Regions from separate parts of the Pedococcus sp. P2_D9 genome, predicted to be linked through region 1. Evidence: riboswitches for the same ligand, from Rfam matches in the RefSeq annotation. Region 1 holds a riboswitch; each other region holds the start of a gene.
The links. Region 1 has a riboswitch for S-adenosylmethionine ahead of AC1DXJ_RS17330 (aminotransferase class V-fold PLP-dependent enzyme). Riboswitches for the same ligand answer to the same signal wherever they lie in the genome.
Positions count from the first base shown of each region.

Region 2: another riboswitch for S-adenosylmethionine. It lies ahead of ssuE (NADPH-dependent FMN reductase); the one in region 1 lies ahead of AC1DXJ_RS17330 (aminotransferase class V-fold PLP-dependent enzyme).
Region 3: another riboswitch for S-adenosylmethionine. It lies ahead of metX (homoserine O-acetyltransferase MetX); the one in region 1 lies ahead of AC1DXJ_RS17330 (aminotransferase class V-fold PLP-dependent enzyme).
Region 4: another riboswitch for S-adenosylmethionine. It lies ahead of AC1DXJ_RS10640 (bifunctional o-acetylhomoserine/o-acetylserine sulfhydrylase); the one in region 1 lies ahead of AC1DXJ_RS17330 (aminotransferase class V-fold PLP-dependent enzyme).

Region 1 is NZ_JBFUEI010000012.1:104,838-112,545, reverse strand. It holds gene AC1DXJ_RS17340 (multidrug effflux MFS transporter) at 1-563, opposite strand, end outside; gene AC1DXJ_RS17335 (FtsK/SpoIIIE family DNA translocase) at 625-3,363, opposite strand; SAM riboswitch class IV at 3,754-3,866, shown strand; gene AC1DXJ_RS17330 (aminotransferase class V-fold PLP-dependent enzyme) at 3,907-5,316, shown strand; gene AC1DXJ_RS17325 (ribonuclease J) at 5,441-7,126, opposite strand; gene dapA (4-hydroxy-tetrahydrodipicolinate synthase) at 7,123-7,708, opposite strand, start outside.
Region 2 is NZ_JBFUEI010000006.1:127,602-135,309, forward strand. It holds gene AC1DXJ_RS11890 (type I restriction endonuclease subunit R) at 1-273, shown strand, start outside; gene AC1DXJ_RS11895 (hypothetical protein) at 270-794, shown strand; gene AC1DXJ_RS11900 (hypothetical protein) at 891-1,418, opposite strand; gene AC1DXJ_RS11905 (DUF6308 family protein) at 2,573-3,217, opposite strand; tRNA gene AC1DXJ_RS11910 (tRNA-Phe) at 3,787-3,863, opposite strand; gene AC1DXJ_RS11915 (NADP-dependent oxidoreductase) at 4,036-4,959, shown strand; SAM riboswitch class IV at 5,115-5,229, shown strand; gene ssuE (NADPH-dependent FMN reductase) at 5,515-6,090, shown strand; gene AC1DXJ_RS11925 (ABC transporter substrate-binding protein) at 6,090-7,145, shown strand; gene AC1DXJ_RS11930 (ABC transporter ATP-binding protein) at 7,142-7,708, shown strand, end outside.
Region 3 is NZ_JBFUEI010000005.1:91,650-99,357, forward strand. It holds gene AC1DXJ_RS10565 (RNA polymerase sigma factor) at 1-1,385, opposite strand, end outside; gene AC1DXJ_RS10570 (universal stress protein) at 1,635-2,036, opposite strand; gene metX (homoserine O-acetyltransferase MetX) at 2,146-3,282, opposite strand; SAM riboswitch class IV at 3,300-3,410, opposite strand; gene AC1DXJ_RS10580 (DUF4192 domain-containing protein) at 3,503-4,585, opposite strand; gene AC1DXJ_RS10585 (YkvA family protein) at 4,764-5,135, opposite strand; gene AC1DXJ_RS10590 (EcsC family protein) at 5,267-5,983, opposite strand; gene AC1DXJ_RS10595 (sulfurtransferase) at 6,068-6,982, shown strand; gene AC1DXJ_RS10600 (SufE family protein) at 7,036-7,470, shown strand; gene AC1DXJ_RS10605 (DNA polymerase) at 7,621-7,708, shown strand, end outside.
Region 4 is NZ_JBFUEI010000005.1:109,442-117,149, forward strand. It holds gene AC1DXJ_RS10635 (hypothetical protein) at 1-131, opposite strand, end outside; gene AC1DXJ_RS10640 (bifunctional o-acetylhomoserine/o-acetylserine sulfhydrylase) at 210-1,529, opposite strand; SAM riboswitch class IV at 1,686-1,800, opposite strand; gene AC1DXJ_RS10645 (hypothetical protein) at 1,873-3,126, opposite strand; gene AC1DXJ_RS10650 (hypothetical protein) at 3,123-3,413, opposite strand; gene AC1DXJ_RS10655 (nitroreductase family deazaflavin-dependent oxidoreductase) at 3,566-4,048, shown strand; gene AC1DXJ_RS10660 (hypothetical protein) at 4,076-4,483, opposite strand; gene AC1DXJ_RS10665 (hypothetical protein) at 4,476-4,841, opposite strand; gene AC1DXJ_RS10670 (RNA polymerase sigma factor) at 4,895-6,295, opposite strand; gene AC1DXJ_RS10675 (MMPL family transporter) at 6,485-7,708, opposite strand, start outside.

The DNA of each region.
Region 1 (7,708 bases):
GCGAGCACCGGCGCGAGACCCATGACGAGCATCAGGCGGGACAGCATCGTCGCGGCAGCCGACCCCGCGAAGAGGTCGCGCACCATCGCCATGGCAACCACGGACACGGCCGCGTTGCCCAGCCCCTGGATCGCCCGGCCGACGGTGAGCAGCTCGATGGTCGGGGCGAACGCACAGAACACCGAGGCCGCGATGTGCAGCGCCAGCCCGGCGATGAGTGGTCGGCGGCGTCCGATGGCGTCCGCAAGCGGCCCGACGAGGAGCTGCCCGAGCCCCATGCCCAGCAGGATGCCGGTCAGCGTGCCCTGCACGGCCGACTCCGACGCCGCGAGGTCGCGGGTGATCGACGGCAGCGCCGGCAGGTAGGTGTCGATGGTCAGCGGACCGATCGCGATCAACGCGCCGAGCACGAGGACGAAGCGGAGGTACGAACGGCCCGTCGGGGCCGGCTGGACACCGGTGCTGGGATGCGGTGACGGCGTGCGCGTGGAGGTCGCGGTCGAAGTCGGGGCTGTCGGAGTCGGGGCGGTGGCGTCAGTCAGGGTCTCGGGAGCGGCAGTCACCTCTGCGCAACGACGAAGGGCACAGGTCTATTTCATCCCGCGCCCTTCATCTCTGGGCTGGTCAGTCCCTGCCGGTGAGCTCCCAGGCGTCGAGGGACTCCTCGACTTCCTCGCGACCGGCGAGCCCTCTCGCCACCGGGTCGTTGTCGTAGCGTGAGTCGGGCGCGTAACCGGGCGTGTAGCCGGAACCCGCAAGGGCGACCTCGTCCGTCCGCTCGACACCCGTGTCGTCAGGATCCGCCGCCTGTCCGTCGAACACCGGCTCCATCTCGGGCACCTCGTCCCCACGCATGAGCGCCAAGGTCATGGGCAGGTCGTCGAGCTTGATCAGCACGTCGCGCGCCTTGGAACCCTCGGACGGACCCACCACCCCGCGGGACTCGAGCAGGTCCATGAGCCGACCTGCCTTGGCGAACCCGACGCGCAGCTTGCGCTGGAGCATCGACGTCGAGCCGAACTGGGTCGTCACGACGAGCTCGGTGGCCTGGAGCAGCAGCTCGAGGTCGTCGCCGATGTCGTCGTCCACCTGCTTCTTGGCCGCCACCACCGTGACGTCGTCGCGGTAGCTGGGCTTGAGCTGGCCGGTCACGTGCTTGACGACCTGCTGGATCTCGGACTCGGTGACCCACGCACCCTGGACGCGCATCGTCTTGGAGGAGCCCATCGGCAGGAACAGCGCATCGCCCTGACCGATCAGCTTCTCGGCACCGGGCTGGTCGAGCACGACCCGGCTGTCTGCCAGCGACGAGGTCGCGAACGCCATCCGCGACGGCACGTTGGCCTTGATGAGGCCGGTGACGACGTCGACGGACGGGCGCTGGGTCGCCAGCACTAGGTGGATGCCCGCGGCCCGTGCCAGCTGCGTGATCCGGACTATCGACTCCTCGACGTCCCGGGGCGCGACCATCATCAGGTCGGCGAGCTCGTCGACGATGACCAGCAGGTACGGGTACGGGTGGATGACCCGCTCCGAGCCCGCCAGCGGCTTGACCTTGCCCGCCTTGACCGCCTTGTTGAAGTCGTCGATGTGCTTGAAACCGAACTGCGCGAGGTCGTCGTAGCGCGTGTCCATCTCACGCACCACCCAGGCAAGCGCCTCGGCGGCCTTCTTGGGGTTCGTGATGATCGGCGTGATGAGGTGCGGGATCCCCTCGTATGCCGTGAGCTCCACCCGCTTGGGGTCGACCAGGACCATGCGCACCTCGTCGGGCGTGGCCCGCATGAGGATCGAGGTGATCATCGAGTTGACGAAGCTGGACTTGCCCGCGCCGGTGGCGCCCGCGACGAGCAGGTGCGGCATCTTGGCGAGGTTGGCGATGACGTAGCCGCCCTCGACGTCCTTGCCGACGCCCATCACCATCGGGTGCTCGTTGCCCCGCGCTGCCTGGCTGCGGAGCACGTCGCCGAGGCTGACCTTCTCGCGGTCGGCGTTGGGGATCTCGATGCCGATCGCGGACTTGCCCGGGATCGGCGACAGGATGCGGACGTCGGCCGAGGCCACGGCATACGCGATGTTCTTGGAGAGCGCGGTGACGCGCTCGACCTTGGTGCCACGGCCGAGCTCGACCTCGTAGCGGGTGACCGTCGGTCCACGGCTGAAGCCGGTGACCTGGGCATCGATGTCGAACTGCTCGAGCACCTGGCTCAGCGACTCGACCACGCGGTCGTTCGCGGCACTGCGGGTCTTGTGCGGGGAACCCGGCTCAAGGATGGCGTTGTCGGGCAACGTGTAGGTGATGTCGCCGGCGAGCGCGAGCTGCTCGACTCGCTGTGGCAGCGGGGTCGTCGGGGGCGCCTCAAGGGCGGCCTTGACCTCGATGGCCGGGCCCTTGGCGGGCGAGGTGGTTTCGGCAGTCGCCGAAGGGGCCAGAACGCCGGGCGAGGTGGGGCGCTTCTCGCCGGGGCGGAACCGCCGACCGTCGGGTGCCACGAGAGCGGCCTGCTCGAACGCCTCGTCCCCCTCGAGCGGACCCTCCGGGTCGATCACGCGGCGACGACGCCTGGGCTTGTCCTCGACCGCGTCGGCGAGCGGGTCCTTCCCGGCGTCGACCGTCCCACGGTGGAGGAGGTGGTCGCGCAGCTCGGCGAGGCGGGTGGGGACCATGTGCACGGGCGTCGCGGTCATCACCAGGAGGCCGAAGAAGCCCAGCATCAACAGGATCGGCACGGTGCCGTAGACCGACACCGCGGCCTCGAGCGGGCTGGATGCCAGGAACCCGATGATGCCGCCACCGTCACGCATCCCGTCGGCGCCCTGGGGTGGGGTGGGGATGTCGGCGGCGACGTGGGCCAACCCCGAGGCGGCGAAGGCGAGGGCGCCCAGGCCGACACCGAGGCGGGAGTTGGCCGAGTCCTCTTGCGGCGCGCGCAGGAAGCGGATGCCCAGGAAGAGCAGGGCGAGCGGCACGGCATAGGCGACGCGTCCGAAGGTGCCTGCGACGACGGCGTGCACGACGTCGCCGAGGGCGCCCTCGAAGGCCCACCACTCCCGGGCGGCGACGAGGATCGACACTCCGATGAGGAAGAAGCCGAGCCCGTCACGTCGGTGCTCGGGCTCGAGCTCACGGGCGCTGGTGCCGACCCGGCGCACCGCGCCGCCGGCCACGTGTGCCATGCCCATCCAGGTGCCGCGGACCGCGCGCAGGGGCAGCGGCAGTCCGCCACCGCTGGCCTTGCCACGCGCGGGGGACTTGCGGGGTGTGCTGCTCTTGCGGTTGGCGGGGCGTGTTGCGGTGCCCCGGCTCCCCGACGAGCGCGACCCTGCATTTGATCGTGCTGGTGTGGACGGACGTGTCGCCATGCTCCGCAGGCTACGCGAAGGTCACACGGGACACACGCGTCACACGCGTTCCACCCGCAGGCAATGTGTCCGGATCGCCCTGGCCCGAACGGCCGAGTTGCCCTCCCCGATCGGGTACGAAGGGCAGGTAGCCCTTACCAGGGCGCACGCCCGGTGGGACGCTGGGCCTTGCGTCTGGCGGGGCCTGTGCCGACGACCAGCAGTGGTCGTCGGCACAGGCGCGCACAGGGGGAAGGGTCGCGTGGGGACGGCGATGCCGACCCGCCCCGCCAGATCGCTCGGCCCTGCCTCCGGCCACCTGGCGGTCACGGACTTCCGCCATCTCAGATCGCGGGAACCCACGCCCACGTGCTGGATCCCGCTTGACCCGTGCCGCTACCCTCGACGACAGGTCATGAGTGTCAGCGCACAGCCCCGGCTTGCTGACCAGCAACCCTCCTCCGCGGTGGGGTGCTCCGGGTGACGACCGGGCCGACTGCACCCGCAGCCGGCAAGCGCGGACTCGGGAGCTCTCGGGTCCCACCCGGACCAGGAGCTCTACCCATGTCGATCGCGAGCACCCCGCCACCAGCCTTCCGTCGCAGCGCCCCCCTCGCGCACGCCCGCACCCAGAGCCACCTCCGCCCTGTTCCCGATGCCCGGTCACTGGGCGAGGTCGGCCCGCTGCCCGCGGTCGTGTCGGAGTCGCTGCTCGTGCCGACGCTGGACGGGGCCGTGGACTACGCCAACTTCGACCACGCGGCGTCCACGCCGGCGCTGGTCAGCGTCAAGAAGGCCGTCGACACGGCGGTGCGCACCTACTCCTCGGTCCACCGCGGCAATGGCTGGGCCTCCCGGGTGACCTCGTCCTGGTACGAGCAGGCGCGGGCCGAGGTGCGGTCGTTCGTCGGGGCACGCGAGGGCGACGAGGTCGTCTTCACCCGCAACAGCACCGACTCGTTCAATCTCCTGGCGCGATGTCTGCCGCGCCACACGCAGGTCTTCGTCTTCGAGTCCGAGCACCACGCCGCGCTTCTGCCGTGGCCCCACCAGCGCACCCACCGGCTTCCGGTCCCCGGCAGCATCAGCGACGCGAGGGCGCTCCTGCGGACTGCGCTTCGCGACCACCCCGGCCGCCACCGGTTGGTCGTGCTCGCCGGCGCCTCCAACGTCACGGGAGAGATCTGGCCGGTCCGCGAGCTGGCGGCGATCGCCCGCCAGGCGGGCGCGAGGGTGGTCCTCGACGCCGCGCAGTACGCCCCCCACCGCCGCGTGGACCTGGACGACCTCGGTGTCGACTACGCCGTGCTGTCCGGCCACAAGCTGTACGCACCGTTCGGCACGGGAGTCCTGGCAGGCCGGGCGGACTGGCTGGACGCTGCGGCGCCCTACCTCGCCGGCGGCGGCGCCACCAAGTCCGTGACCGAGCGCGCAGTCGTGTGGCAGAAGGGGGCCGCACGCCACGAGGGCGGCAGTCCCAACGTCATCGGCGCGATCGCCCTCGCTGCCGCGTGCCATGCCCTGCGGGCGCACGCGGACGCGGTGGAGGAGCACGAGCGCACGCTGGGCCAGCGTCTGCTCGACGGTCTGGCCGCCATCGACGGCGTGCAGACCTACTCCCTCTTCAGCCCGGACCACGAGCGCGTTGCCGTGGCGACCTTCACCATCGACGGGGTCGACTCGTCACTGGTGTCCGCGGCCCTGTCGGCCGAGCACGGCATCGGGGTCCGGGACGGCAAGTTCTGTGCGCACCTGTGCGTCGACGCCCTGCTCGACGACCCCCACGCCGTCGGGTCCACGACCGCCGTCCGCGCCAGTGTCGGGCTGGCCACGACCGCTGAGCACGTCGAGCGGTTGCTGTCAGCCGTGGCCGAGCTCGCCGAGCACGGACCCCGCGCCGACTACGTCAACGGACCGCAGGGGTGGTTGCCGGTCGGCGACCCGCGCGCGCTCGACCTCGCGCGCCCCTGGTAGCCGCCCCCGCGGCATACCCGAGCCCCACCTGCCGCACCTTTATCGGGTGACCCGATAAAGGTGCGCTTCACCCGGAAACGGTTCTCGGGTGAAGCGCGCCCTTCTCGGGTGGAGCAGGCGCAGGCTAGGCTTGGATGACGACCGGGATGATCATCGGGCGGCGACGGATCTTGCCGCCGACCCAGCCACCGATCGCGCGACGCATGACCTGCTCGAGCTGGTGGGAGTCGGTGACGCCGTTGCCGGTGGCCTCGGCGAGCGCCTGTTCGATCTTGGGCCGCACCTGGCTGAAGATCTCGTCGTCCTCGGCGAAACCCCGGGCCTGGATCTCCGGTCCCGCGGCGATCTTGCCCGTGGCGGAGTCGATCACGACGATGACCGAGATGAACCCCTCGTCACGCAGGATCCGGCGGTCCTTGAGCAGCGCCTCGTCGAACTCACCCACCGAGGACCCGTCGACGTAGACGTAGCCGCACGGGACCGCCCCGACGATGCGCGCGACGCCGTCGACGAGGTCGACGACCACGCCGTCCTCGGCCAGCACGACCTGTTCGCGCGGCACACCGGTCTGGACCGCGAGCTCGGCGTTGGCGACGAGGTGTCGCCACTCGCCGTGCACCGGCATCACGTTGCGGGGCTTGACGATGTTGTAGCAGTAGAGCAGCTCACCGGCGCTGGCGTGGCCGGAGACGTGCACCTTGGCGTTGCCCTTGTGCACGACGTTGACACCGAGCCGCATGAGGCCGTTGATGATGCGGTAGACGGCGTTCTCGTTGCCGGGGATGAGCGACGAGGCCATCAGGACCGTGTCGCCCTCTCCCACGTCGATGCGGTGGTCACGGTTGGCCATCCGCGACAGGGCCGCCATCGGCTCGCCCTGCGACCCCGTGCAGATCAGGACGACCTTGTCGTCGGGGAACTTGTCGAGCTTCTTGACGTCGACGAGCACGCCGTCGGGCACGTGGAGGTACCCCAGCTCGGCGGCGATCCCCATGTTGCGCACCATCGACCGGCCCACCATGGCGACCTTGCGGCCGGCCGTCTCGGCGGCGTTGAGCACCTGCTGGACGCGGTGCACGTGCGAGGAGAAGCAGGCCACGATGATCCGGCGCTCCGCGTCGCGGAAGACCTTGTCGATGGCCGGCGCGATGTCCTTCTCCGGCGTCGTGAAGCCGGGCACCTCGGCGTTGGTCGAGTCCGTCATGAACAGGTCGACGCCCTCCTCCCCCAGCCGCGCGAACGCGCGCAGGTCGGTGAGCCGGTTGTCGAGCGGCAGCTGGTCCATCTTGAAGTCACCGGTGTGCAGGATCGTTCCGCCGGGTGTCCGGACGAACACCGCGAGGGCGTCCGGGATCGAGTGGTTGACCGCCACGAACTCGCAGTCGAAGACGCCCAGCTTCTCGCGCATCCCCTCTCTGACCCCGAGGGTGTACGGCGTGATCCGGTGTTCCTTGAGCTTGGCCTCGATGAGCGCCAGTGTCAGCATCGACCCCACGATCGGGATGTCGCGCTTCAGCTTGAGCAGGTAGGGCACCGCGCCGATGTGGTCCTCGTGGCCATGGGTCAGCACGATCGCCTGGATGTCGTCGAGCCGGTCCTCGAGGTACTCGAAGTCGGGGAGGATCAGGTCGACGCCGGGGTGGTGGTCCTCAGGGAACAACACGCCGCAGTCGATGACGAGCAGCTGGCCGTCGTGCTCGATGACCGCCATGTTGCGGCCGACCTCGCCGAGACCGCCGAGCGCGATGATGCGCACGCCGTTCTTCGCGAGCGGCCGGGGCAGGTTCAGCTCGGGGTGGGGATGACTCACAGCAGGCCAGACTCCTTGAGACCGGCGCGCAGGATGTCCAGGTGCTCCGGTGGTGACTCGACGAGCGGCAAGCGCACCGTCGCGTGGTCGATGACGCCGAGCTCGACGAGCGCGGCCTTGGCCATGATCGCACCCTGGGAGGTGCTCATGATGGCGTCGACGGCGGGGACCAGCCGTCGGTGGATGTCTCGGGCGCCGTCGAGGTCGCCGCCGTCGACGGCTGCGACCATCGCGGCATAGTCCTTGCCGGCGACGTGGCCGACGACGCTGACCACCCCGATGGCACCGAGGGCGAGCCAGGGCAGGTTCGCGGCGTCGTCGCCGGAGAAGTAGAGCAGGTCGGTCGCGGCCATGACCTTGGTCGAGGCCCACCCGTCGCCCTTGGCGTCCTTGACCGCGACGACCCGGTCGTGGGCGGCGAGCTCGAGGAGCGTGGCGGTGTCGAACGGGATGCCGGTGCGGCCCGGGATGTCGTAGAGCATGACCGGCAGGTCGGTCACGTCGGCCACCGCGTGGCAGTGCGCGACGAGCCCGCGCTGGGTCGGCTTGTTGTAGTAGGGCGAGACGAGCAGGAGCCCGGTG
Region 2 (7,708 bases), on a different contig from region 1:
GGCGCCGACCTGGGCGAGCCCGACAAGGTCTGGGTCGACCAGCAGTGGTCGGTCGTCAAGGGCGATGACCAGATGCGAGCCGTGGCTGAGAACAACGACCGCAGTCAGTACGAGCAGGTGCTTTGGCAGAAGATCAAGGACCTGGTCGTCGAACGACACGACAAGAACGGCGTCCTCTTCGACATGTTCTTCGCCAACCCCGACTTCCAGACCTCGCTAGTCAACTACCTCGCCGGCACCTACGACGAGTTCCGGAGTGAGGTAGCGGGTTGAGTGCTGAGCGGTTCACACTCCAACACGAGCTCCACGCTTCCCTGGCGGACGGCTTCCCAATCCCGGAGATTCGGCCGCGCGACGGCGAGACCTACTCGCATGTCGGGACGGGCGGTTGGGACGGATACTGGCCGCCGGAGGACTCGGCCGTGCCTCCGGACTTGGACTGGACCGAGGCGCACCAAGTGCTTGTCCTCGCCGCGTACCAGAAGGAGTGGGGGCGGTTCCTTGAGGACAACCAGACGTTTGCGATCGTGTGGCCACCTCGTGGATACCTGACGACCGATGGGTACCTAGGTGAGGGAGAACTTGGCGCTTGCATCGAGCACGGCGAGGAAGACTGCGGGGACTGCCTCGAGTTCAAAGGCATGCCGGGCGAAATTGCGTCAGCCCAATGGGAGTGGTCAGTGACAATCGAGACGTACGAGTGGGAGGAAACCGCCGGCTCGCTTGAGGACACGGAGAGCTTCCAGTTTATGACGACACTGATGGACCCCCGGGATGTCGACTATCAGGCATGAATCGTGCCTAGGTTCTCGCCTAGGCTAGGCAACTTGCGACGACCTGGGCGCGTGCGCGAAGTTGAAGGCGAACTTTCCGAGACAGCCAGCAACCGACTAGAAGACGGTTAGCCCAAGGCTCTCGGCGGCAACCTTGAGGTCATCGTCCTGCTCGATGCCGTGGATTGCGCTGGAGACTCGCTCCCTCACCCGTTCGGCTGCCGGAGACCCATCGTCGGTGGCGCGCAGCCACACGGCCCAGCAGCGACCATCTACTCCCCACTTCGATGGGAACGCGATGCCATCGGCTTGCCAGCCGTCATCCAGAATCAGGCCGTGCAGGAGAGTGGCAATGGCGCAGGTGAGCACGCGGTCCCGTCCGACAAGATCCTCGAGTGTGAGCCGGCGAGTAGGTGCGAGCAAAGAGGCGAAGGGCCCGTCCGCGCTGTTTAGTGCGGCGAGACTGTCGCCGTGGGTAATATCAATGAACCAGCCCGAACTTGGAAGCTCCAGTTCGTAAATGGTTCGTTCATCGCGCCACTGTCGCGCGATGTGTTCTGGGGGCATGCGACCTGCCCAGTCGCGCCGAATCGAGTCCAAGACTGACTCCGTGCCGTTGTTGCCGTCTTCGAAGACGTCGGTCATTGACGTTTCCGCCAAGGACGGTGACGGCGCGAGATACGCGAGCACCTCTTGATATGCGTAGCGGCGCGGAGCCGCTCCATAGATGGTTCGGTGTCCGGCGGCGTCCCAGCGACCCCAGCGGCCGGCGGTGGTGAGGTCGCTTGGGCGAAGGGGCGGGTTTAGGGCACCCCAAGATGGCTTTTGAACGCGCCAAAAGCGCTGGCCCGACGGGGGTGAAAGCCTCAATCCTGTTGCTTCGCAGGTGCGGCTCGATTCAGCCGAAGGCGCGGCAGTCACCCGTCCGTACCGCTAACGAAGGCGGCCGCAGCGTCCAATACTTCTTGAATGTCGCCTTCCCGTAGGGCCTCGAGGGGGGAGACCTCACCGAGCCGAGGATTACTGCCAATGAACCAGTTGCGAGCTATGTAATCGCTTTCCGCTGTTGACACCTGCATCCAGGCCCTATGCGCCGCCAACAGTCGCTTCCGTGCCTCCGGTCGCGGCTCTGCTGCGTCGGCTCGGGCCCAGCGACTCGCCTGCTTGGCATCCTTGGCACCAGCGAGGAGGGAGACGGCCGTCAGCCCCAAATGGCTAAGGAGTTGGCGCGTCGTTTCGTGGATGTCCTGCCGTGTGGTGTCGGCGTGTGTCGAGATCTGAGTGGGTGCCATCAATCCTCCTTGTGGAGAGCCTGACGTTACGCTTAAGCCACCGAAAAAGCAACTACAAAGCCACCCTAAGGAGGCCGTGATGCGCAGTGTAGTGGCCGACTCCGGCGGGCGCGCGTGTCTGCCGAGTCTGGTGGTGAGGACTTTCTCTACTGGCTTAAACGCGGCTCCGCCGCGAGCCGCGCCTGCGGCGCGGCCATGCCGGGTATGCGGCCTGGCGGCCGTTCCGGGCGCGGCCGCGCCGAGGGCGGCACATGCAAGTAGCGCCCTGACCACCTCCCAGGACGCTGCTCTCAACTCCGACTCAGCTCACCGTCTACTGCACTGTTGACGGACGGGGCGGGCGGGCGCACGGCTGCCGTAAGCCCCAGCCAGCACCTTCCGGCCTATTTTCCGCCTTAAGACCCGTTCGGTTGGCGCCCGTACCGGCATCGCAGCCGGTCACCTTCCGGCTCCCCGCCCTCGAGTCAATGCGCAGACCCGCCCGCCCGGCCTCGGCGCAAAGTGCACCTACGTGCCGGGTGGGGGATTGGCGTGCGTCCAGAGGACCACGTCCAAATGCCGCAACCGAAGGTTCGGGTCCCCAATCCTGACGCCTGGCTTCTGCGCGGCGCGGTCCACAACCTCGTCTAGGGCCCGCAGAAGATGGTCCGTGCTCAGGAGATGCTTGAACACCAACCAGTCGAGCGCGTAGCTCTTCGAGGCGCGCGTGCCCAGCAGCTTGGTCACGTCGTTGTCTCGGACAGGAAACAGGTCTGGTCGTTTGCGAGCGCACACCTTCGCCGCGGTCACCCAGCGGTCGGACGTCGCAACATGGTGAGGCGCCAACGCCATCTTCACGGTGTCGTAGAACAGACCCATGGCGGACAGCGTCTCGAGCCCGGAGGTCTGCAGATTCCGATCGAGGCCGAGCTCGTCGAGAGCCAATAGCCGGCTCAAGTGAGCCGAGGTTGCACCCGGCTCCAAGATTCGCCGGGCCGCCATCTGTGGGATCTCGACATTCAGGAGCGTGACCGCGAACAGATCGCTCGCCTCGATGGCATACGGATCGTTCGGGTTCACCGTCACAAACGCAGCCCCGGCATAGTCGCCCTCCCACCGGTAGTACGCGGCCAATCTCTCGACCGCTGTGTCCGTATTCGAGAGGATGGACATGACTCGCTCGGTGGCCTCTGAGAGGAGGGCAACAGGCGCTTGGGTCCAGCCGTTCGGCAACGCTGTGCCAGGTTCTGTCATGCCAGACAGCATGTCGGAAGGCGCGGACAGCCCACGAAGCCTCCCTCACGCGTGGGCACAATTTGGGCACACGAGATCTGAGAACGGCCCAACCGATGGCGTCAGATTCGTACGGCTGGTGCTCCTGACGCCACTGCCGCCGACGTCGCCCCAGGGCCAAAGACGCTCGTAATGAATAGCTCAGCACATATCGGACATGCGTTCCTCGACGTCGGTCCGGTGACCAGAGCCGGGGGGCATGGGCTAGAAGCCGGCCCTCCGCGGACGCCGCGGTGAGCGCAGCCTCTAACGGCCGGATCGTCCCGGGCGCGGCCATCTGCTTGAGCTGCCCGAGTCTGTTGACCTCGAGATTTCGTGCAACATCTCGTGCAACATCTCTCGGCTATTGCCGGTTAATCGCGGTCATTGGCGGCAAGCCGCCCCTCCTCAACGGAGGGCGAGAGATACGCAAAGCCGCAGGTCACGGGTCCCTGACCTGCGGCTTTGGGTGGTGGCCAGGGGCGGGGTCGAACCGCCGACCTTCCGATTTTCAGTCGGACGCTCGTACCAACTGAGCTACCTGGCCGTGGGTGCATGTGCGTGATGGTGACCATGCAATGCAGAACATGCGATCGCGGCGGCCTCGTGCCGAAGCCCGGGGGACCGTCGCGACTGCAGGATCATAGCCGATCCGTGCTGCCCCCTCACAACCGACGGTCATCGCGGAATACCCCGTGGGTGGCGACGTTGCCCCCACCATGAAGGCAATCACCTTCGCCGAGTACGGCGACCCCGACATCCTCCAGCTCACCGACCTCCCCGACCCCAAGGTCGGCCCCGGCGAGGTGCTCATCCGCGTGCGCAGCGCAGCCGTGAACCCTGTCGACTGGAAGGTCATGAAGGGCTATCTCGACGGCCTCATGGTCGTGGAGTTCCCCGCGATCCCGGGCTGGGACGTCTCGGGAGTCGTCGAGGCGGTCGGCCCCGACACCCCCGAGTGGGCCCCCGGCGACGAGGTGATCGCCTACGCCCGCAAGGACTGGGTGCAGGGCGGCACCTTCGCCGAGCTTGTCACCGCGCCCGTCCGCACGGTCGCCCGCAAGCCGAAGTCCCTCGACTGGCACCAGGCGGCGGGCCTCCCGCTTGCCGGCCTCACGGCATACCAGCTGATCGCTCGGCTGGGACTCAAGGATGGCGAGACGGTCCTCGTGCACGCCGCCGCCGGTGGAGTCGGTCTCTTCGCCGTGCAGATCGCCCGAGCTCTCGGCGCGCGCGTGATCGGCACCGCCTCCGAGGGCAACCACGAGTTCCTGCGCGGGCTGGGTGCAGAGCCGGTGACGTATGGCGCGGGGCTGGCCGAGCGCGTACGTGAGCTGTCGCCCGACGGCGTGGACGTCGTGGCCGACTTCGTCGGCGGGGTCCTGGACGTCACGCAGGCCGTTCTCGCCGACGGTGGACGGCACGGGTCGATCGCCGACGGCACCGTCGCCGAGGCCGGTGGCATCGCCGCATGGGTGCGGCCCAACGCCGAGGACCTGACTGCGCTGGGCGACCTCGCCGACGCGGGTCGGCTGACCGTGCCGGTGGCCGACGTGTTCGCGCTCGCGGATGCGGCTGAGGCGTTCGAGCTGAGCCAGACCGGGCACGTCCGCGGCAAGATCGCCATCGAGGTCAGCGTCTGACGGACCCTGGCGGGCCCCCGCCACGCATATGACGCCTGTCCAAAAGGGCGCCCGCGCAACGGATTCCGTGCGTGGGCGCTCTTTGTCGTCCCACCATGCGAGAGGCATATCCTACTTATTTGATAGGCAATGAAGGAACCGCTACCTTCGACGTAGGTCATGAGCTCCAGTGACAAGCCCCGGCTCGCTGGACGGCAACCCTCCCACTCGCGGTGGGGTGCTCCGGGTGAAGACCAGGTGGCAGTCGGACGACTGCCGCAAGCGCGAGGCTCTCGAGCCTCATCCGAGGACGGAAACCCATGAAGGACAACGGATCCAGGCAGGCAGTCGATCGCTCCTGTCTACCCGTCCTGCGCAGGCACATCGACCTGCTCAGGGTTTCCAGCGCACTCTGTCGCCCCTGACGCGCGCCCTCGTCGTTCGTCGGCTTCAGCCGGTCTCCGACCTGCGCTCGTAGGTCTGTTCGACGACTGCTACCTCGAAACCCATTCTCCTCCAACGGTTCTGCGCCTCGGCGCAGGACCGGCGATTCCCCTTGCCCGAAAGGATCCACCCATGGCTGTCATTGCCACGATCTCCAGCAGTCCCTCCCCCTCCTCCAAGACCGACGCCGTCCTCTCCGACATCGCAAGACAGCTCCAACGCGCCGGCCACGTCGTCGTCCCCATCGTGTTGCGGGACCTGCCCGCCGGCCCACTCCTGCGCGGTGACGCCCACGACCCCGAAGTGGCACGCGCCGTGGCTGCGCTCGAGGCGGCAGACGCGGTCGTCGTGTCCACCCCGGTCTACAAGGCGGCCTACGGCGGCCTGCTCAAGACCTTCCTCGACCTGCTGCCGCAGTTCGCGCTGCGGGGCAAGGTCGTCCTGCCGGTGGCCACCGGCGGCACGCCCGCCCACGTGCTGGTCGTCGACTATGCCCTCCGCCCCGTCCTGGCGAGCCTGTCGCCGAGCAGCATCACCCCGGGCTGGTTCGTCCTGGCCGACCACGTGAGGCTCGTCGACGGGGGTGAGGCCTTCCTCGACGAGGCTGCCCTGCGACCGCTGCGCGAGGTCACGACCGTCTTCCTCGACACCGTGGCAGGCCGCTCGCTGGTTACCGCGGGTGCCGTGCTCCGCGAGGCGGTGGCCTGATGCGCGCGATTCGTGGTTCCTTCACCGCGAGCCGGGCGCTGATCGCCTCGCTGGCGGCGGCCCTGCCACTCGTCCTGGTGTCCGGCTGCTCGCTCCCGTCGAGCGAGGCCAGCACGTCCGCGAAGGACAAGGGGCCGGTGACCATTCGCTACCAGGGGTGGGCCAACTCGGTGTCGCTACCCGAGCTCGCCTCCGACCTGGGCTACTTCCCCACCCTCAAGCTCAACTGGGTCGGCAACACCACCAGCGGTCCCCAGGACATCCAGTCCGCGGCCACGGGGCAGACCGACTTCGGCGGTGCGTTCTCCGGCGCCGTGGTCAAGCTCATCAGCGCAGGCGCCCCGGTCAAGGCCGTCATCAACTACTACGGCGAGGACGCCAGGACGTTCAACGGCTTCTACGTCAAGAACGACAGTCCGATCCGGACCCCGCACGACCTGATCGGCAAGAAGGTCGCTGTCAACACTCTGGGGGCGCACGCCGAGGCGGTCATCGACACCTACCTGAAGAAGAACGGCCTCACGCCGGAGGAGATCAAGCAGGTGCAGCTGGTCCCACTGCCCCCCAACGACACCGAGCYGGCCGTCCGGCGTGGGCAGGTCGACGTCGGCACCCTCTCGGGGGTCCTGCAGGACCACGCCATCGCCACGGGTGGGCTGCGGTCGCTGTTCAGCGACTACGAGCTGTTCGGCGCCTTCAACGGTGGTCAGTACGTCCTACGGGACGACTTCATCGCCAAGCATCCGGCGGCAGCCAAGGAGTTCGTCACCGGGGTCGCCAAGGCGATCGAGTGGGAGCGCACGAGCTCTCGCGAGACCGTCATCACGCGGTTCACCACCATCATCGAGAAGCGTGGTCGCAACGAGAAGACCGACAACCTCAAGTTCTGGAAGAGCGTGGGAGTCGCCAGCAAGGGCGGCTTGATCAGTGACCAGGACTTCACCCGCTGGGAGCCGTGGCTCGTCGACAGCGGGGTCCTCGAGCAGGGCGCGCTCAAGCCCCGCGACCTCTACACCAACGACTACAACGGGCTCGCGTCGAAGGCGTCCTCATGAGTGCCCACATCGAGCTGCGTGGCGTGACCAAGGAGTTCGCGCTCCGCCCGACCAGGGACCAGCCGCAAGCACGCCCGCTGGTCGCGCTGGACGACGTGTCCCTGGAGGTGCCACGCGGTGAGTTCCTCACGCTGGTCGGACCGAGCGGGTCGGGCAAGACCACCTTGCTCGACCTCCTCGGCGGGCTGAGCCGCCCCACGAGCGGCAGCGTCCTCGTGGACGGCGCCGAGGTGACCGGTCCCGGTCTCGACCGGGGCATCGTCTTCCAGCAGTACGCGCTCTTTCCCTGGCGGACCACCCTCGCCAACGTGACGTTCGGCCTCGAGCAACGGGGACTGAGTCGCCGCGAGCGCACCGAACGGGCCCGCGAGAACCTGGCCCTCGTGGGGCTCGAGGGGTTCGAGGACCGGTATCCACACGAGCTCTCCGGTGGGATGAAGCAGCGGGTCGCGATCGCCCGGAGCCTGGCCTACCAGCCCGGCATCCTGCTCATGGACGAGCCGTTCGCTGCCCTTGACGCGCAGACCCGTGAACAGCTGCAGGACGAGCTGCTGCGGATCTGG
Region 3 (7,708 bases), on a different contig from region 1:
CCGAACTCGCTGTCACCGTCCTCACCGAGGGGGGTGTGCAGGGAGATGGGCTCGCGACCGTACTTCTGGACCTCGACGACCTTCTCCGGGGTCATGTCGAGCTCCTTGGCGAGCTCCTCCGGGGTGGGCTCGCGCCCGAGGTCCTGGAGCATCTGGCGCTGCACGCGGGCCAGCTTGTTGATGACCTCGACCATGTGGACCGGGATGCGGATGGTGCGGGCCTGGTCAGCCATGGCGCGGGTGATCGCCTGGCGGATCCACCACGTCGCGTAGGTCGAGAACTTGTAGCCCTTGGTGTAGTCGAACTTCTCCACCGCACGGATCAGGCCGAGGTTGCCTTCCTGGATCAGGTCCAGGAAGAGCATGCCGCGACCGGTATAGCGCTTGGCGAGCGACACCACGAGGCGCAGGTTGGCCTCGAGCAGGTGGTTCTTGGCCTTCTTGCCGTCCTGGGCGATCCACCACAGCTCACGCTTGAGCTTCATCTCGATCTTGTCGCCCGAGTTGAGCCGCTCCTCGGCGAACAGCCCGGCCTCGATGCGCTTGGCGAGCTCGACCTCCTGCTCGGCGTTGAGCAGGGCGACCTTGCCGATCTGCTTGAGGTAGTCCTTGACCGGGTCGGCGGTGGCACCGGCGGTGACGACCTGCTGGACAGGAGCGTCGTCCTCGTCGTCATCGCGCAGGACGAAGCCGGAACCCTCGTCCTCGTCGTCCTTCTTCTCGTCCTCGGTGTCGTCCTCGACGACGACGTCCTCGAGCTCGGACTCGACCACGTCGGTGGGCTCTGCCGGCACCGCCTCGTCGTCGCCGTTGCCGGCCGCGTCAGCCGCCGTGGCAGTAGCGTCCGTGGCCTCGGTCTTGGCTGCCGACTTCGTGGTCGCGGCCTTCTTCGTGGCCGGGGCTGCCTCGCCCGCGGCTGCGGCGGCGGCCTTCTTCGTCGTGGTCGCCTTCGCCGGCGCCGTCTTGCTGGTCGCAGCCTTCGCGGTCGCAGTCTTGACGGGGGTGTCCTTCGCCGACTCGGCCTTCGGCGACGCAGCCTTGGCCGTCGACTTGGCGGCAGGTGCGGCAGTCTTGACTGCCGTCTTGGCGGCCGCCTTCTTGGCCGGCGCGGTCGTCGTCTTCTTGCGGGTGCTCGTCGCAGCCACCGCGCGTGAGGCGGTGGCCGAGTCGAGGGTCACGTGGATGCCCTGCTCGTCCAGGGAACGCAGCACAGCCTTCATCCGCGTGGGTGCGATCTCGGCCCCCTCCAGGGCATCACGCAACTGACCACTGTCGACCGAGCCGTTGGTGCGGCCCTGCTTGAGCAGCTTCTGCAGTGCGGGGTGGGAGAACTCGGGGGGAAGAGACGGTGCGGGGCTCGCAGCCTTCTTGGACACAGGCGACACGGACTACCTTTCGTCGCGGACTCGCGGCACGGCGCACGTCATCACAGCCATGCTTGAGGATGTCTGTGACAACAACAGCGGGAGTGGAAGTATTGCCGAGATCGGCTGGGCTGGACCCTGACGAGATCTCGTTGATGACATTGTAAAACGAGTTGCCCGCAGATCACGCATCGGCACACTGCCGACACGGCGCGATGTCCCGCTGGACAGCCATGGAGAGCCGTGCCGGACCGGTGCAGACCGGTCGCCTCAGGCGTCGGCCTTGACGGCCAGGACGGGGCACGACGCGTCGAGCAGGATGCGCTGGGCGTTCGAGCCCAGGATGAGCTTGCCGACGGGGGTGCGACGACGCAGGCCGATGACGATGAACTCCGCGTGCTCCTCCTCGGCCACTGCGATCAGGTCCTCGGCCGGCTCGTTGCCCCGGACGAGCTGACGCACCTCGTGCTCCAGCCCCTCCTCGTCCAGCTCGCCCTGGATGCGGGAGAGGTCGGCATCGAAACGGTTCGCCTCCTCACTGTCGAAGTCTCGGCCACCGCGCTGGGAGTTGATGACGATCAGCTTGGACTTGCGTAGCAGCGCCTCGTCCGCGGCCCGGCGCAGAGCCGCCCGCCCTTCCTTCGTCGGCACATATCCCACAACGATGGCCACAGGGACCTCCTACGTTCAGTTGACCGAGTAGCGGTGCGACCGGGTGGTGGACCCGGGGCACACCAGGCGACGGCAGCCGCTGGGCCCGACCGTACCGGAAATCCCCCCGTCAGGCAGGGCCTGCGAGAACCCGGGCCACGATCTGCCCGACCTGCTCGATCTCGATGAGGAACCCGTCGTGGCCGTAGTCGGAGTGCACGGTGTGCAGCTGGGCCGCCGGGACGGCGTCGGCGATCTCTCGGGACAGCCGCGGCGGGTAGAGCCGGTCCGAGTCGACGGCGACCACCGCCACCTGAGCGGAGATCCTGGCGAGCGCCGCGGCGACTCCCCCACGGCCTCGTCCGACGTCGTGGGAGTTCATCGCCTCGGTGAGGACGACGTAGGAGTTGGCATCGAATCGTCCGGCCAGCTTGCCGGCGTGGTGGTCGAGGTAGGACTCGACGGCATAGCGGCCGTGACCGCCCAACGGGTCCTCCGCCTCCTGCGGCTCGCGACCGAAGCGCTCGTGCAGCTCGAGCTCGCTGCGATAGGTGACGTGCGCGATCCGCCGCGCGATCCCGAGCCCGGTCTCGGGACCGGGGCCGCGCTCGTAGTAGTCGCCGCCGTGGAAGTCGCCGTCCGCGCGGATCGCCAACAGCTGCGCCTGACACCAGCCGATCTGCTCCGCCGTGGCGTATGCCGTGCTGGCCAGCACGATGGCCATCGCGACCCGTTCGGGGTGGGTCACCGCCCACTCGAGGACCCGCATCCCGCCCATCGAGCCACCCAGGATGGCGTGCCAGCGGTCGATGCCGAGGACGTCGGCGAGCAGGGCCTCGGTCTGCACCTGGTCACGCACGGTGACGAAGGGGAAGCGGCTCCCCCACGGGGCACCGTCGATGGCCGGCGAGGACGGGCCGGTGCTCCCCTGGCAGCCGCCCAGGACGTTGGCGGCAACGACGAAGTAGCGGTCGGTGTCGAGCGGCCGACCGGGGCCGATCAGCCCGTCCCACCAGCCCGGCGTCGGATGACCAGGACCGGTCGGTCCCTCGACATGGCTGTCACCGGTGAGGGCGTGCTCGACGAGGATGGCGTTGTCACCCGCGGCGCTGAGCTCACCCCAGGTCTCGTAGGCCACCCGCACCCCGGGAAGGACGCCACCGCGCTCGAGCTCGACCGCGCCGAGGTCGACGAACTGGCGTCGACCGACCGGGTCACCGTCGCGCCAGGCACCTGACGTCGCTCGTGGTGGGGAGGTCGTGGTCATCGAAACTGCTCCTGTGGCGCTCGCGCTTGCCGCCCAGGTCAGGGTCGGCCGGGTCTTCACCCGGGGCACCCCACCGCGAGGAGGGTTGCCGCCCAGCAAGCCGGGGCTTGGTGCTGGGACTCATGACCTGGCGACCATCATACGAGGAGGCCGTCGGCGTGTCCGCGGCGTCCGCACGATGGACGCGTCGTCCCCGCCGAGCTGCGCGCGAGCACTTGGGTCAGCCCGACCGCAGCTCGGCCGCGCGCTGCGCGCCGTGGCTGCCGGGACGCACGCCGAGGTCGAGCATGCGCTCGAGCAGCTGCGCCAGCCGGTAGTCGGGGCGCGCCCGGAGCGCCCGGTCCACGCAGGTCCGGGCCAACGCGCCGTCGCCCTGCCACCAGGCACAGTTGGCGAGCACGGTGAGCGCCGGAGCCGCGTGGTCGTCGGGGACCGACCTGACCAGGGACTGCAACCTCGCCAGGAGACGGCGACCGGCCCCGGCCGACGGCCCTGCCCCCGGGCTGCGGTGCCAGGTGGGAGCCGGCAGCGTGCAGCGCAAGGCGTCGACGAGGTCCGGCGACAGGGAGTCCAGGGGCAGGGCACCAGGGCACAGCCAGGCCACGAGTCCGTCGCGCAGCGCGAGGTCCTCCAGGCTGCGCACGAGCAGGCAGACCTCGGCGGGCCCGAGCTCTGCGACCTCGGGCGCGCCACCGGTCACGTCGCACACCACCGACCAGCGCGACAGCGCCTCGAGCCGACGGGCAGCATCGAGGCGTCCCGACTCGGGCTCCGAGCCGCTACCCAGCTCTGCTGCCACCGCCTCGGCGAGGACTGGGTCCGCGGCGACGAGGTCCGCGATCGCGGACCTACCCGGGAGGGGCGCGATCTCGAGCCCGACGTACTCGGCCACGGCGGGGGTGTCGGCCGCCTCCGGGACCGGCGCGCCCTCGGCCGGACAGCATCCGTCGGCGCAGTCGATGGCGAACCAGCGCCCGTCGCGGACGACGAGTCGGTCCAGGACCTCGAGGTCGGCCTCGGTCGCCAGGCGACGCACGGCGTCCAGACCGGGCCGGCTCGAACCCGCCGCCGTCTCGTAGCCGACGAGCATGACCGCCTCGGGCCGGTCCTGCAGCAGCGGAGCCACGAGGACGCGGCCGACCTGCTCCGCGTCCTGGGGTGGTGGCAGGTCGATCCGCTCGATCAACCCGACGCTGCGACCGTGGAGGGCGACCAGCACGATCGAGTCCTGGGGGTGGTAGCCGAGCTGGTAGGGCAGCACGGCGACGACATCGGCCGGGCCGCGCAGTCTGATCTGGCTCATGGGCCAACGCTGGCCTCCCGGGGGCCTTCGGGTCAGGGGCCGGAGCCAGCCCTGTGGACAGGCGCACCCACGCCGACGGGGTGGGGCTGCTCCGCGCCGCCACGGCGCAGCAATGGCGTCCTCACGGCCCGCCACGCCCTCGACACACCCCGACCGAGCGGATGAGGACGTGCTGGAGTCAGCGGACGACGTCGCCCTCGACGGTCTCGTGCGCCCTCGCCGGCGTGGTGCGCTCCCAGGCCAGGAACGACTCGGTCTCGTTGACGACGGTCGCCGCGATCCACGACACCACCACCGCGTCGTCGGCGAGGCCGAAGACGGACAGCGCCAGCTCGGGGATCAGGTCGATGGGCGACACGACGTAGGCCACCGCGCCGAGAACCATCAGGAGCCGACCGCGGGTGGTCCCGGCATACTCGCCGCGAAAGGTGGCCCGGAACAGCCGGGGCAGGCTCATCAGGCGTTCACCCAGCGCGGGCGATCCCGGACGGGTCGCGGTGCGGACTGCGGTGGCGATGGTGCGCAGGGCACCGAAGCGGGTCATGGCCATGGTCAGACTCCCGTTGTTCGAAGGCGCAGGCTCCGGGCACCACGATGGCCCGGACACGGTTCAAACGACCTGGGTGCCCCGGTGATTCCCGGCGCTCCCCCAGCCTGCGTCCAACCGGCGCAGCACGCCACTCAGAAGCCAGTGGCCCTGGGCGGGAACTCGTGACGCGCGTGGTCGGCGATCTTCTTGAGCAGGTAGCTGTCGAGGCCCGCGCCGACGACACCGCCGATGACGGGCACGCCCTTGCCGAACCGGCTCAGCGTCTTCTTCCCAGCGGTCGACAGCAGCCGGAAGCCGACCGCCTTGTTGACCACCATCAACGCAGGCCCGGGCAGCCGCTGGGCCGCGAGGTTGGCGAGTCGGCCGGTCGAGGCCACACCTGCCTTCTTGAGCAGGTCGTCCGCGTCGGCTCCCACGAGGGTGAGCAGCACCGCCGACCGGATCTCGGGTCGCTTGATGTCGTAGCCGCGCAGGGACGCGATCGCGGCCACCATCCGGGTCGCCACGACGTAGAACTCGACGACGTTGGCGGGGAGCGCCACGGGCAGCGTGACGAACCCACCGAGTCCGGTGACGAAACCACCGGCGGCCGCGAGCCTGAGGTGACCTCGGACCACGGCGTCGACGGCCTCCTCGGCTCCTGGCTTCTCGGCCCGCCGGACGTCGGCGACCTTCTGCGCCGAGTCGAACGGACCCTTGCCGTCGATGCCGACGTCGAGCAGGCTCTCGATCAGGCCGGTCACGGCTCCGGAGAACATCCCCGAGTCCTCGCGGGGGGCCCTCGCCTGTTCGAGCGCCGAGGTCGGCTTCGCCTGCGCCTCGTCCTTGCCCATTCCGAGAAAGCCCACGTCAGCACCCCTCCGGGTTTGGTTTCGGTCGGTCGCCGCCATCCTGCCATGTGGCCCCGTGACCAGCGGGATTAGCCTTGGGACATGGTCGACACCGCTGACTCCCCCTCCGCCACCTTCACCCAGTACGCCCATCCCGAAAGGCTCGTCAGCACGCAGTGGCTGGCCGACCAGATCGAGGCCGGCGCCGTCGGCGGGCCCGACGGCATCGTCGTCCTGGAGTCCGACGAGGACGTGCTGCTCTACGACACGGGCCACATCCCGGGCTCGCTCAAGCTGGACTGGCACCAGGACCTCAACGACCCGGTGGTGCGCGACTACGTCGATGCCGAGCAGTTCGCTGCGGTCATGTCGGCCCGCGGTGTCGGCCGGGACACCACGGTCGTGATCTACGGCGACAAGAACAACTGGTGGGCCGCCTACGCGCTGTGGGTGATGAGCCTGTTCGGACACGAGGACGTGCGGCTGCTCGACGGCGGCCGTGCCAAGTGGGTGGCCGAGGGTCGCGAGCTGACCCGCGAGGTCCCCGCCGTGGGCAGCCTCGCCGGCGACGCGGCATACCCAGTGGTGGAGCGCGACGACGCGCCGATCCGCGCGTTCAAGGAGGACGTGCTCGCCCACCTCGGTGGGCCGCTGGTCGACGTGCGCTCCCCCGGCGAGTTCAGCGGCGAGCTGCTGCACATGCCGGACTACCCGCAGGAGGGCGCCATGCGCGGAGGACACATCCCCGGCGCCAAGTCGGTGCCGTGGGCGCGAGCGGCCAACGAGGACGGCACCTTCAAGTCGCGCGAGGACCTCGAGGCGATCTACCTCCAGGAACAGGGACTGTCGCCCAGCGATGCCACGATCGCCTACTGCCGCATCGGCGAGCGGTCGTCGCACACGTGGTTCGTCCTCACCCACCTGCTGGGTTTCGACGCCGTCCGCAACTACGACGGCTCGTGGACCGAGTGGGGCAACTCCGTCCGAGTGCCGGTCGAACAGGGTGCGTCGCAGTGACCAGTGCCGTGAGTGGCACAGCGTCCACCCAGCCGGCGCCCTTGCCTGCCGCGATGCAGGAGATCGCCGACGACTTCGCGGAGCTGCTTGCGCCGCAACGCCTCGAACTCCTGCTGGAGTTCAGTGAGGGACTGCCCGACCTCCCCGAGAGGTATGCCGGTCGGCTGGGTGAGATGGAGCAGGTCCACGAGTGCCAGTCCCCGATCTTCCTGGCGGTCGAGGTCGCCGAAGAGCCGCTCGACCAGCCCGGCGAGCGCGCGGTGCACCTGTTCTTCTCGGCGCCGGCCGAGGCACCGACCACGCGCGGGTTCGCGGGGATCCTCAGCGAAGGGCTCGACGGCCTGACCGCTGCCGAGGTGCTGGCGGTGCCGGAGGACGCGCCCTACCGGTTCTCCCTCGGCGAGGCGGTCTCCCCGCTGCGGCTGCGGGGCATGGTCGGGATGCTGAGCCGGATCAAGCGCCAGGTCGCCCTCAAGACCCACGCCTGACCCACCCCCACGCGTGGCCCCACCTTTATCGGGTGACCCGATAAAGGTGGGCTTCACCCCGGAACCGTTCCGCGGGGAAGCGGACCTTTGTCGGGTGAAGCAGCCGGGACCGACGGGATCGTCGGTCCCGGGTGCGAGGATGTGCCCGCCATGCCTGCTGCCCACGTCGCCTTCGTCGCCACAGCGGACGGTCGCGCCGCCATCGTGGGTGACCACGTCCAGCTGGTGGGCCGGGCAG
Region 4 (7,708 bases), on a different contig from region 1:
ACGGTCACCAGCACGAGGACGACGGCAAGGACCGTCACGACCGCGACGAGGAGAAGCGGTGCGACCTGGTGTGGAAGGTGGACCGTGTGGACGTGCAGGTGGAGCGTCACGGGCCCCGGGTGCGAAGCCATGCCCCAGTATCCCCCCGCGGCCGACTGCTGACACCTGCATTCGACGTGTTCGGTCGGACGCAGGTGTCAGCAGTCGCCTCAGACGCCCTTGGCCGCGATGAAGCCCTGCTCCAGGTCGGCAAGGATGTCGTCGATGTGCTCGATGCCCACGGCGAGGCGCACCAGCCCGGGCGTGACCCCGGCCTTCAGACGGTCGCCGTCCGGGCCCTGGGAGTGGGTCGTGGAGGCTGGGTGGATCGCGAGCGAGCGCACGTCACCGATGTTGGCGACGTGACTGTGCAGCACGAGGGACTCGACGAACCGACGCCCCGCTTCGACGCCGCCGACGATCTCGAACGCCAGCACCGCCCCAGCACCCCGGGGCGTGTACTTCGTTGCCTTCGCGTACGACTCGTGGTCCGGCAGGGAGGCCCACACGACCTGCTCGACCTGCTCGTGCTGCTGGAGGAACGCCGCCACCTTGTGCGTGTTCTCCAGGTGCCGCTCGATGCGCAGGCTCAGTGTCTCGATGCCCTGGGCGATGAGGAAGGCGTTGAACGGTGCGATCGCGGGACCAAGGTCGCGCAGCAGCTGGACGCGCGCCTTGAGGATGAACGCGAGGTTGGCGCCGAAGGCACTCCCCACGCCGAGGTCCCGCGCGAACACCAGCCCGTGGTAGCTCTCCTCCGGGGTGTTGTAGTTGGGGAACTTGTCGGGGTCGGCCCCGAAGTCGAACGTGCCCCCGTCGACGATCACCCCCGCGATCGACGTGCCGTGACCACCGAGGTACTTGGTGGCCGAGTGCACGACGATGTCGGCTCCCCACTCCAGTGGGCGGATGAGGTAGGGCGTCGCGATCGTGTTGTCCACGACGAGCGGCACTCCGGCCTCGTGGGCGACGGCCGCGACGCCCTCGATGTCGAGCACCTCCGACTTCGGGTTGGAGATCGTCTCGCCGAAGAACAGCTTGGTGTTGGGTCGGACGGCGGCCCGCCAGGACTCCAGGTCGTTGGGGTCCTCGACGAAGCCCACCTCGATCCCGAACTTGGGGAGGGTGTGCTTGAGCAGGTTGAAGGTGCCGCCGTACAGGCTCGGGCTCGCCACGACGTGGTCCCCCGCCTCCGCGATGTTGAGGATGGCCAGGGTCTCGGCAGCCTGGCCCGAGGCGACCAGCAGCGCCCCGACCCCGCCCTCGAGCGACGCGACTCGCTGCTCGACAGCGTCCTGGGTCGGGTTCATGATGCGGGTGTAGATGTTGCCGAACTCCTTGAGGGCAAACAGGTTTGCCGCGTGTTCGGTGTCCTTGAAGACGTACGACGTCGTCTGGTAGATCGGCAGGGCGCGAGCGCCGGTGGCGGCGTCCGGCTCCTGTCCGACGTGGACCTGCCGGGTCTCGAACGACCAGTTGGTGGAGCTCATCTCGGTGTCCTTCACTCTCGGATGCCGCGTGGCACGGATCGGGGGACCGTCACCGGCGGAGCGGGTGGTCGAGGTGCCTGTGAAGGGAGGTTCGAGCTCCCGAGGTCCTGTGATCACTGATGCCACCGCCGGAACGGTGCGGGACACGTGGTGGGTCTCCCGCGCTTGCGGACGGCGACTGCGCCGCCCGCCAGGTCTTCACCCGGGGCACCCCACCGCGGAGGAGGGTTGCCGGCCAGCGAGCCGGGGCTTGTCGCTGGCACTCATGACCTGGGCCGAGGCTACGCCGGGGAGGTGAGCGGGCGGCATACCCATCTCTCATGGCGGACGCACGAACGGCGGGTCAGCGAGCGCCGGGACGTGGGTCGGGATCGGGGGTGGTGCCGCGCGCATCGGTGGCGTCGCGGGTCCGCATCGCCAGGTCCCCCTCGTGTCGGGCGTACAGGTCGCGCCCGGTGCCGACGGCCCCCAGACCCGCCGTGGTCGCCTCGGCCGCGAGGCCGGTCACGAACATCGTGCGCGACCGGGCGGGGTCACGGGTCACCAGGGCGAGGTCGTCGAGCCACTTGTTGCGCACGAGGACGCGTGCACGTCCCGCGACCTGCTCGGCCACCCAGTGCGCTGTCGCGGTCGGCGAGCCCGGCGACCGGGTCGCGCGGAACGTGCGGGCGTCGGGCTGGTACTCGGCTCGACCGGCGCGGCGAAGCTCCTCGGCCGTCGCGAGCCGGAGCCGTTGAGCCGTGCCGAAGCGCAGCGAGCGTCGCGCCGTCCTCGTCGGGCCCGCGAGGGCCGCGGGGTTCGTCGCCAGGGCGCCTCGCTTGAGCACGCCGGACGCGGCGCCGGTGACCGACATGGCGGCGCCCACGCCGATGTGGCCCCAGTCCCCGTCGCCGTAGCCGACCTTGACCACCGCGTCTGCCGTCAGCTGGAGTCCGTCGCACGCCCCGGCGGCGACCCCCAGCGCCTTGGACGGCGGCGTGGGAGCCATCGCCACGGCCCCTGCCGCGCTCCCGAGCACGCCGGCCCCGCGACTGAGCCCCGTCAGCGAGTCGTACATCCGTGAGTCGTCGAGGCCGTCCTGGACGAGCTGGTGCAGAACCGTGGCGCACCGGCGGTCCGCCTCGGCGAACCGATGCCAGGCTGCGGCATGGCGGCGTTCGGCGACCTGGACGAGCTCGAGCTGCTCCAGCTCCTTGCGGTGCAGGTCCGCGGCGACCGCACGCTGCGTCGGGTCGGCGCTCTCCTGCGCCATCACCCGCCGGTTGCCGAGGGTGACCGCGAGCTGCCAGGCCTCCGCGTGCGTCGTCACCGCCCAGGAGGCGTCGTGCTGCGCCTCCGCCAGGGCTGCGGCAAGAGGCCGCAGGGCCACCGCCGACACCGCGTAGCGACGCCCCACCGAGACCAGGAGCGAGGCCGCGGTGCGGGACCGAGCGGCGAAGGCGGCGCCGCCCGGCCCCTCCCAGGTCGTCCTGCTCGGGTCGCCGAGGCTTCGCACCGTGCTCGCCAGGGCCAGCAGCAGCTCGCCCTGCCCGGCCAGCCGGTCGGCGAGTGCGCGCACCGTGCCGGGATCACCCGGCAGCGGCCTCAGGATCGTCATCCCGGGCCACCGTCGAAGGCGGCGGCGCTCGTGCTCTCGACGTCGGCGTACAGCCGCCCGGCCAGCGCCGTCGCGGCCGCGAGGTCCTCGAGCGCGCGGCCGAGCACGTGACGTTGGTGCTCGAAGTCACCCAGCACCGACGCGAGGGCTCCGGCGCTGTCGCCGGGGCCCAGCGACCAGGTCTGCTCCGAGCTGCGCACCGCCTGCCACAGGAGGTCGTCGGCCACCTCCCGGAGGGAAGCGCCCAGCGCCACGATGGTGTCGGAGTTCACCTCGATCCGGGTCATGGGTCCGAGGGTAGGTCGGTCGTGGGACGCCTCCCGGAGTTGTCCACAGCCGCCTGTGCGCCGGATCGTCGGCGCCCGACAGGTCCCACCCAGCCGACCCGCCTGCTCGACCCCTCCACCCGAGATGTGCCGGTTCGTGTTGTGATGGACCCATGAGCATTGTTGGTGAGTACGTCGCCAGCCCCACCGGCTGGGTCCGAACGCAGGTCGAGCAGATCGAGGCCGCCGGGACGACCCGAGCGGTCGCCATCCAGGGTCGACGGGTCGTGATGCTGACCATGATCGGCCTCTCCGGCAAGGTGCGAAAGGTCCCGTTGATGCGCGTCGAGCACGACGGTGTGTATGCCGCGGTGGCGAGCAAGGGTGGCGCGCCGGAGCACCCCAAGTGGTACGCCAACATCCGCAAGAACCCGGTCCTCGACCTCCAGGACGACGACCGCACGTGGACGGTCCGGGCCCGGGAGCTCGAGGGCGCCGAGCGCGAGGAGTGGTGGCCGCGGTGCGTCGAGGCGTTCCCGCCCTACGCCGACTACCAGGTCAAGACCGACCGGCTGATCCCCGTGTTCGTCCTCGAGCCAGTCGACGAGCCAGTCGAAGAGCCAGTCGACGAGCCGGTGGACACAGCCACGGACTAGCGGTCGACGAAGGCCACCGACCAGCTCTCAGCTGGGACGGGTGCGCCGCAACCAGAGCAGGCCGAGCACCGGCAGCACCAGTGGCACGAAGCCGTAGCCGGACCCGAAGTGCGACCACACCGTCTTGTCGGGGAAGGCGTCCGTGGCCAGGTAGGACGCCAGACCCACGATGAGCACGCCTGCCAGCTCGACGCTGATCGCCACCAGCGCGACGCGGCGCGACGTGAGGTCGCCGCGCGCCAGCGCGACCGTCGCGACGACGTAGATGACCGCTGCGAGCGCCGACAGGACATAGGCCAGCGGCGCCCTCGAGAAGTACTCGGAGATCTGCAGCACCGAACGGCCGGTGGCCGCGAGAGCGAGCAGGCCGTAGACCGCGACGAGGACCACACCGGGTCCCGATCGGGTCGAGGGGGCGGACGGGGTCTCAGCCACGGAGGTTCCAGATCTGTTGGAGTCGGGCGGTCATGACCGCGACGCCGAACGCCCCGACGGCGACGACCCCCATCGCCCAGCGGGTCTTCTCCTTCAGCGCGAGGAACAGTGCCGCCGGCGGCACGAAGGGAAGCGTGATCGCATAGGCCGCGAACGTCGCCTGTTCGGCGCCGCCACCGGGTACCCGCCCGAGATGGACGAGGCAGACCACCAGCTGCACCAGGAGGCCCAGCTCGGTCACCCCGGCCACGAGCAGGAGGCGGTCGTCGACGAGGCGGCTGCGCGCGGCATACCAGGCGGCGACGGCCATCAGGCACACCGCCGCCACGAGCACGACGACGGTCAGCGGGAGGAGCACGGCGGGAAGCCTACGCGAGCGCCCCGTCGTGGTCCTTCGCCGGTCGGGGACCGTCAGCCGCCGGTCTTGACGCCCTTGCCGGACAACCGCGGGTTCGGCGCCTCTCTGTCGCCCGTCGTGGCCGGGTCACTCGGGGCGGACGCCGAGGTGCCGGCCTTGGCCGACTTGCCCTGGGCGGGCGGCGCCACGGACTTCGTCGAGTTGGGGGTGAGGTTGGGGGCATGCGTCGCGGGCGAGTGCGGAACCGGCGTCTTGGTGCTCGGCGCCTTGGTGGTCGACGGCTTCGACGGGTGCGTGGGCTTGGCCGAGGGGATGACGCGCGCCGTCGGTGCCGACGAACCCTTGGTGGGCTTGGCCGCGAGCACCCCTGCGCAGTACGCCTCCACCCGGTCCGCCCCACCGGCAGTGCCCGTCAGGTTGCGGAAGGCGACCGACCGGTCGCGAGCGGTGCCCTTGGCCTTGTCCGAGGCCCACGCCCTGCACAGGCCTGCGGCGGGGCTGCCCGCGGCATGGGGCCCCACGCCTGCATTCGGCGGGGTCGCCGGGTTGCTTCCGGGGTCCGGTGACGTGCCCTTGCCCGGGGCCTCGGGCGCCGGTGCCCCGACGGTGTCGTGCAGGACCTGCTGGACCGGGTCGGGCAGCACCCCGACGTAGGCGGCTGCCCCGAGACCGCCCAGCGACATCACCGACACGGACAGGGCCGTCGCGGTCAGGAGCGCGGCCCGCGACCGACCGGCTGCCGCCGCGGTCACGGCGCCCGCGGAGCCCAGGCCGATGGCGATGACCTTGACCCCCGGCGACCGGCGTGCCGAGGACGGGATCTTGCGGAAGGCACTCAACGCGATGTGTTCGTCTGCCAGTTCCGCCGGCGTGGGAGGGGCGGCCAACGACCACGCGAGCAGGTCGGCATCGGTGGCCAGCCGCTCCAGGGCCCGCGACTCGGCCCGTTCGATGTTCGCCTGGTCCACGCCGACGACGTCGGCCACCGCACTGGGCGGCAAGCCCGCCCCCAGGTGCAGCACGACGACTTCGCCCTGCCCGAGGGGCAGGGCGCGCAACGCGGTCAGGGTGTCGTTGATCCCGCGGTGCACCGGGTCGCCTCCTGCGTCGGACTCGATCAGCTCGTCGATGTCGAGCTCGCCATCGCCCTCGACCTGGAACCCCGGCAGCACGGTGACCGACCCCCAGGCCCGTCGGAGCGTGCTCTCCTCGGCGCGCTGGCGGGCACAGGCGAGCAACCACACGCGCCAGGCGAGCTCGTCCCCGACAAACCCGGGCAGACCGCGCACGACGGTGATCCAGCCCTCGCAGGCCTCGTCGTAGGGATCGTCGTGCCCGACGACCCGCAGGTAGCGGATCATGGCCGGGTTGGCATCACGCCAGAGCCGGGCGAAGGCATCCTCTTCGCCGGCTTGGGCAGCGCGCAGGGTGCGCGTGAATTCGGTCCCCAGCACGATCTCAGTATCGCGGTTCGGCCCGCGCCGTCCCCTCATCCGTTTGGCCCCAAAGTCAAGACTTGGTCAAGTCACCCGAGAGCAGTCCCGGCAGCCGCCGGCAGCCGCCGGCAGGCAGCGGGGCGGTGGTGCCGTGGCCAGGGCTTCGGTGAGCACCGAAGCCCTGGCACGGTATGCCGCCCGCCCGGGTCAGGGCGCGACTGCCAGCTCTTGGGCGGGCACCAGGACCGACTCGCGAGAAGCCGGCTCCTCACGGTGTCCGTGCCGCCCCCACCACCGCGCGAGTGGACCGGGTGCGTACCAGTTCGCCCTGCCCAGCAGTCGCATCGTGGCGGGCACCAGCAGGGCCCGAACGACGGTGGCGTCGAGCAGGACGGCCACGAGCATGCCCACCCCGATCATCTTGAGGAAGACGATCCCGCTCGTCGCGAAGCCACCGATGACGACGGCCAGCAGCAGGGCGGCGCTGGTGATGATGCGCCCGGAGCGCTGCACGCCGGCCGCGACCGCCCGGGTGTTGTCCCCGGTGCGGTCCCACTCCTCACGCACGCGGCTGAGCAGGAACACCTCGTAGTCCATCGAGAGGCCGAACAGGATCGCGAGCATCAGGATCGGCTGGGTCACGTCGAGGTAGCCGGGAGAGGTGAAGCCCAGCAGCCCCGACAGGTGACCTTCCTGGAAGATCCAGGTGACCACGCCGAAGGACGCGACGATGGACACGCCGTTCATCACGATGGCCTTGAGGGGCAGCACGACCGAACCGAAGGCGACGAACAGCAGGACGAGCATCACGGCCGCCACCATGAGCGCCATCCACGGCAGGTGGTCGCCGATCGAGTCGATCAGGTCCACGGCGTCGGCGGTCGGGCCGCCGACCAGCGCGGTGGTGCCAGTGGGCAGGTCGACGGCCCGGATGCCCTTGAGCACGTCCTGGCTGCTCGAGGTCTGGGAGTTCCCCTGCCAGGTCGCCTGCACCAGCGTCAGCTGCTGGCCGTCCACGGACCGGGTCGCCACGGCTTGCGCCTGGGTGACCCCGTCAACCGCCTTCAGGCTCGTGAGGTAAGCCGACCTGGCCACCTCATCCGCCCCGCGCACCATGATCGACGCGGTGGACGTCTCGCCACCGAACAGGTCCGCCTGCAGGTCCGCGGCCTGGCGGCTGGGCGAGCTGACCGGCAGGACACGCTCGTCGACGCTGCCCCACTGCGCCCCCAGGAACGGGCTGCCCAGCGCGAGCAGGCCGATGACGATGGCCACGAGGTAGGCGACGGGACGACGCATCACGCTGTGCGCGACCCTGGCCCAGGTGCCGTGCACCACCTCGTGGTCCGCGCCGTGCAACTCGTCCGGGGTGCGCGCGTCGGCGAGGTGGGCGCGCGAGCCGCGGCGCCACGGCATACGGCCGAACTCGAT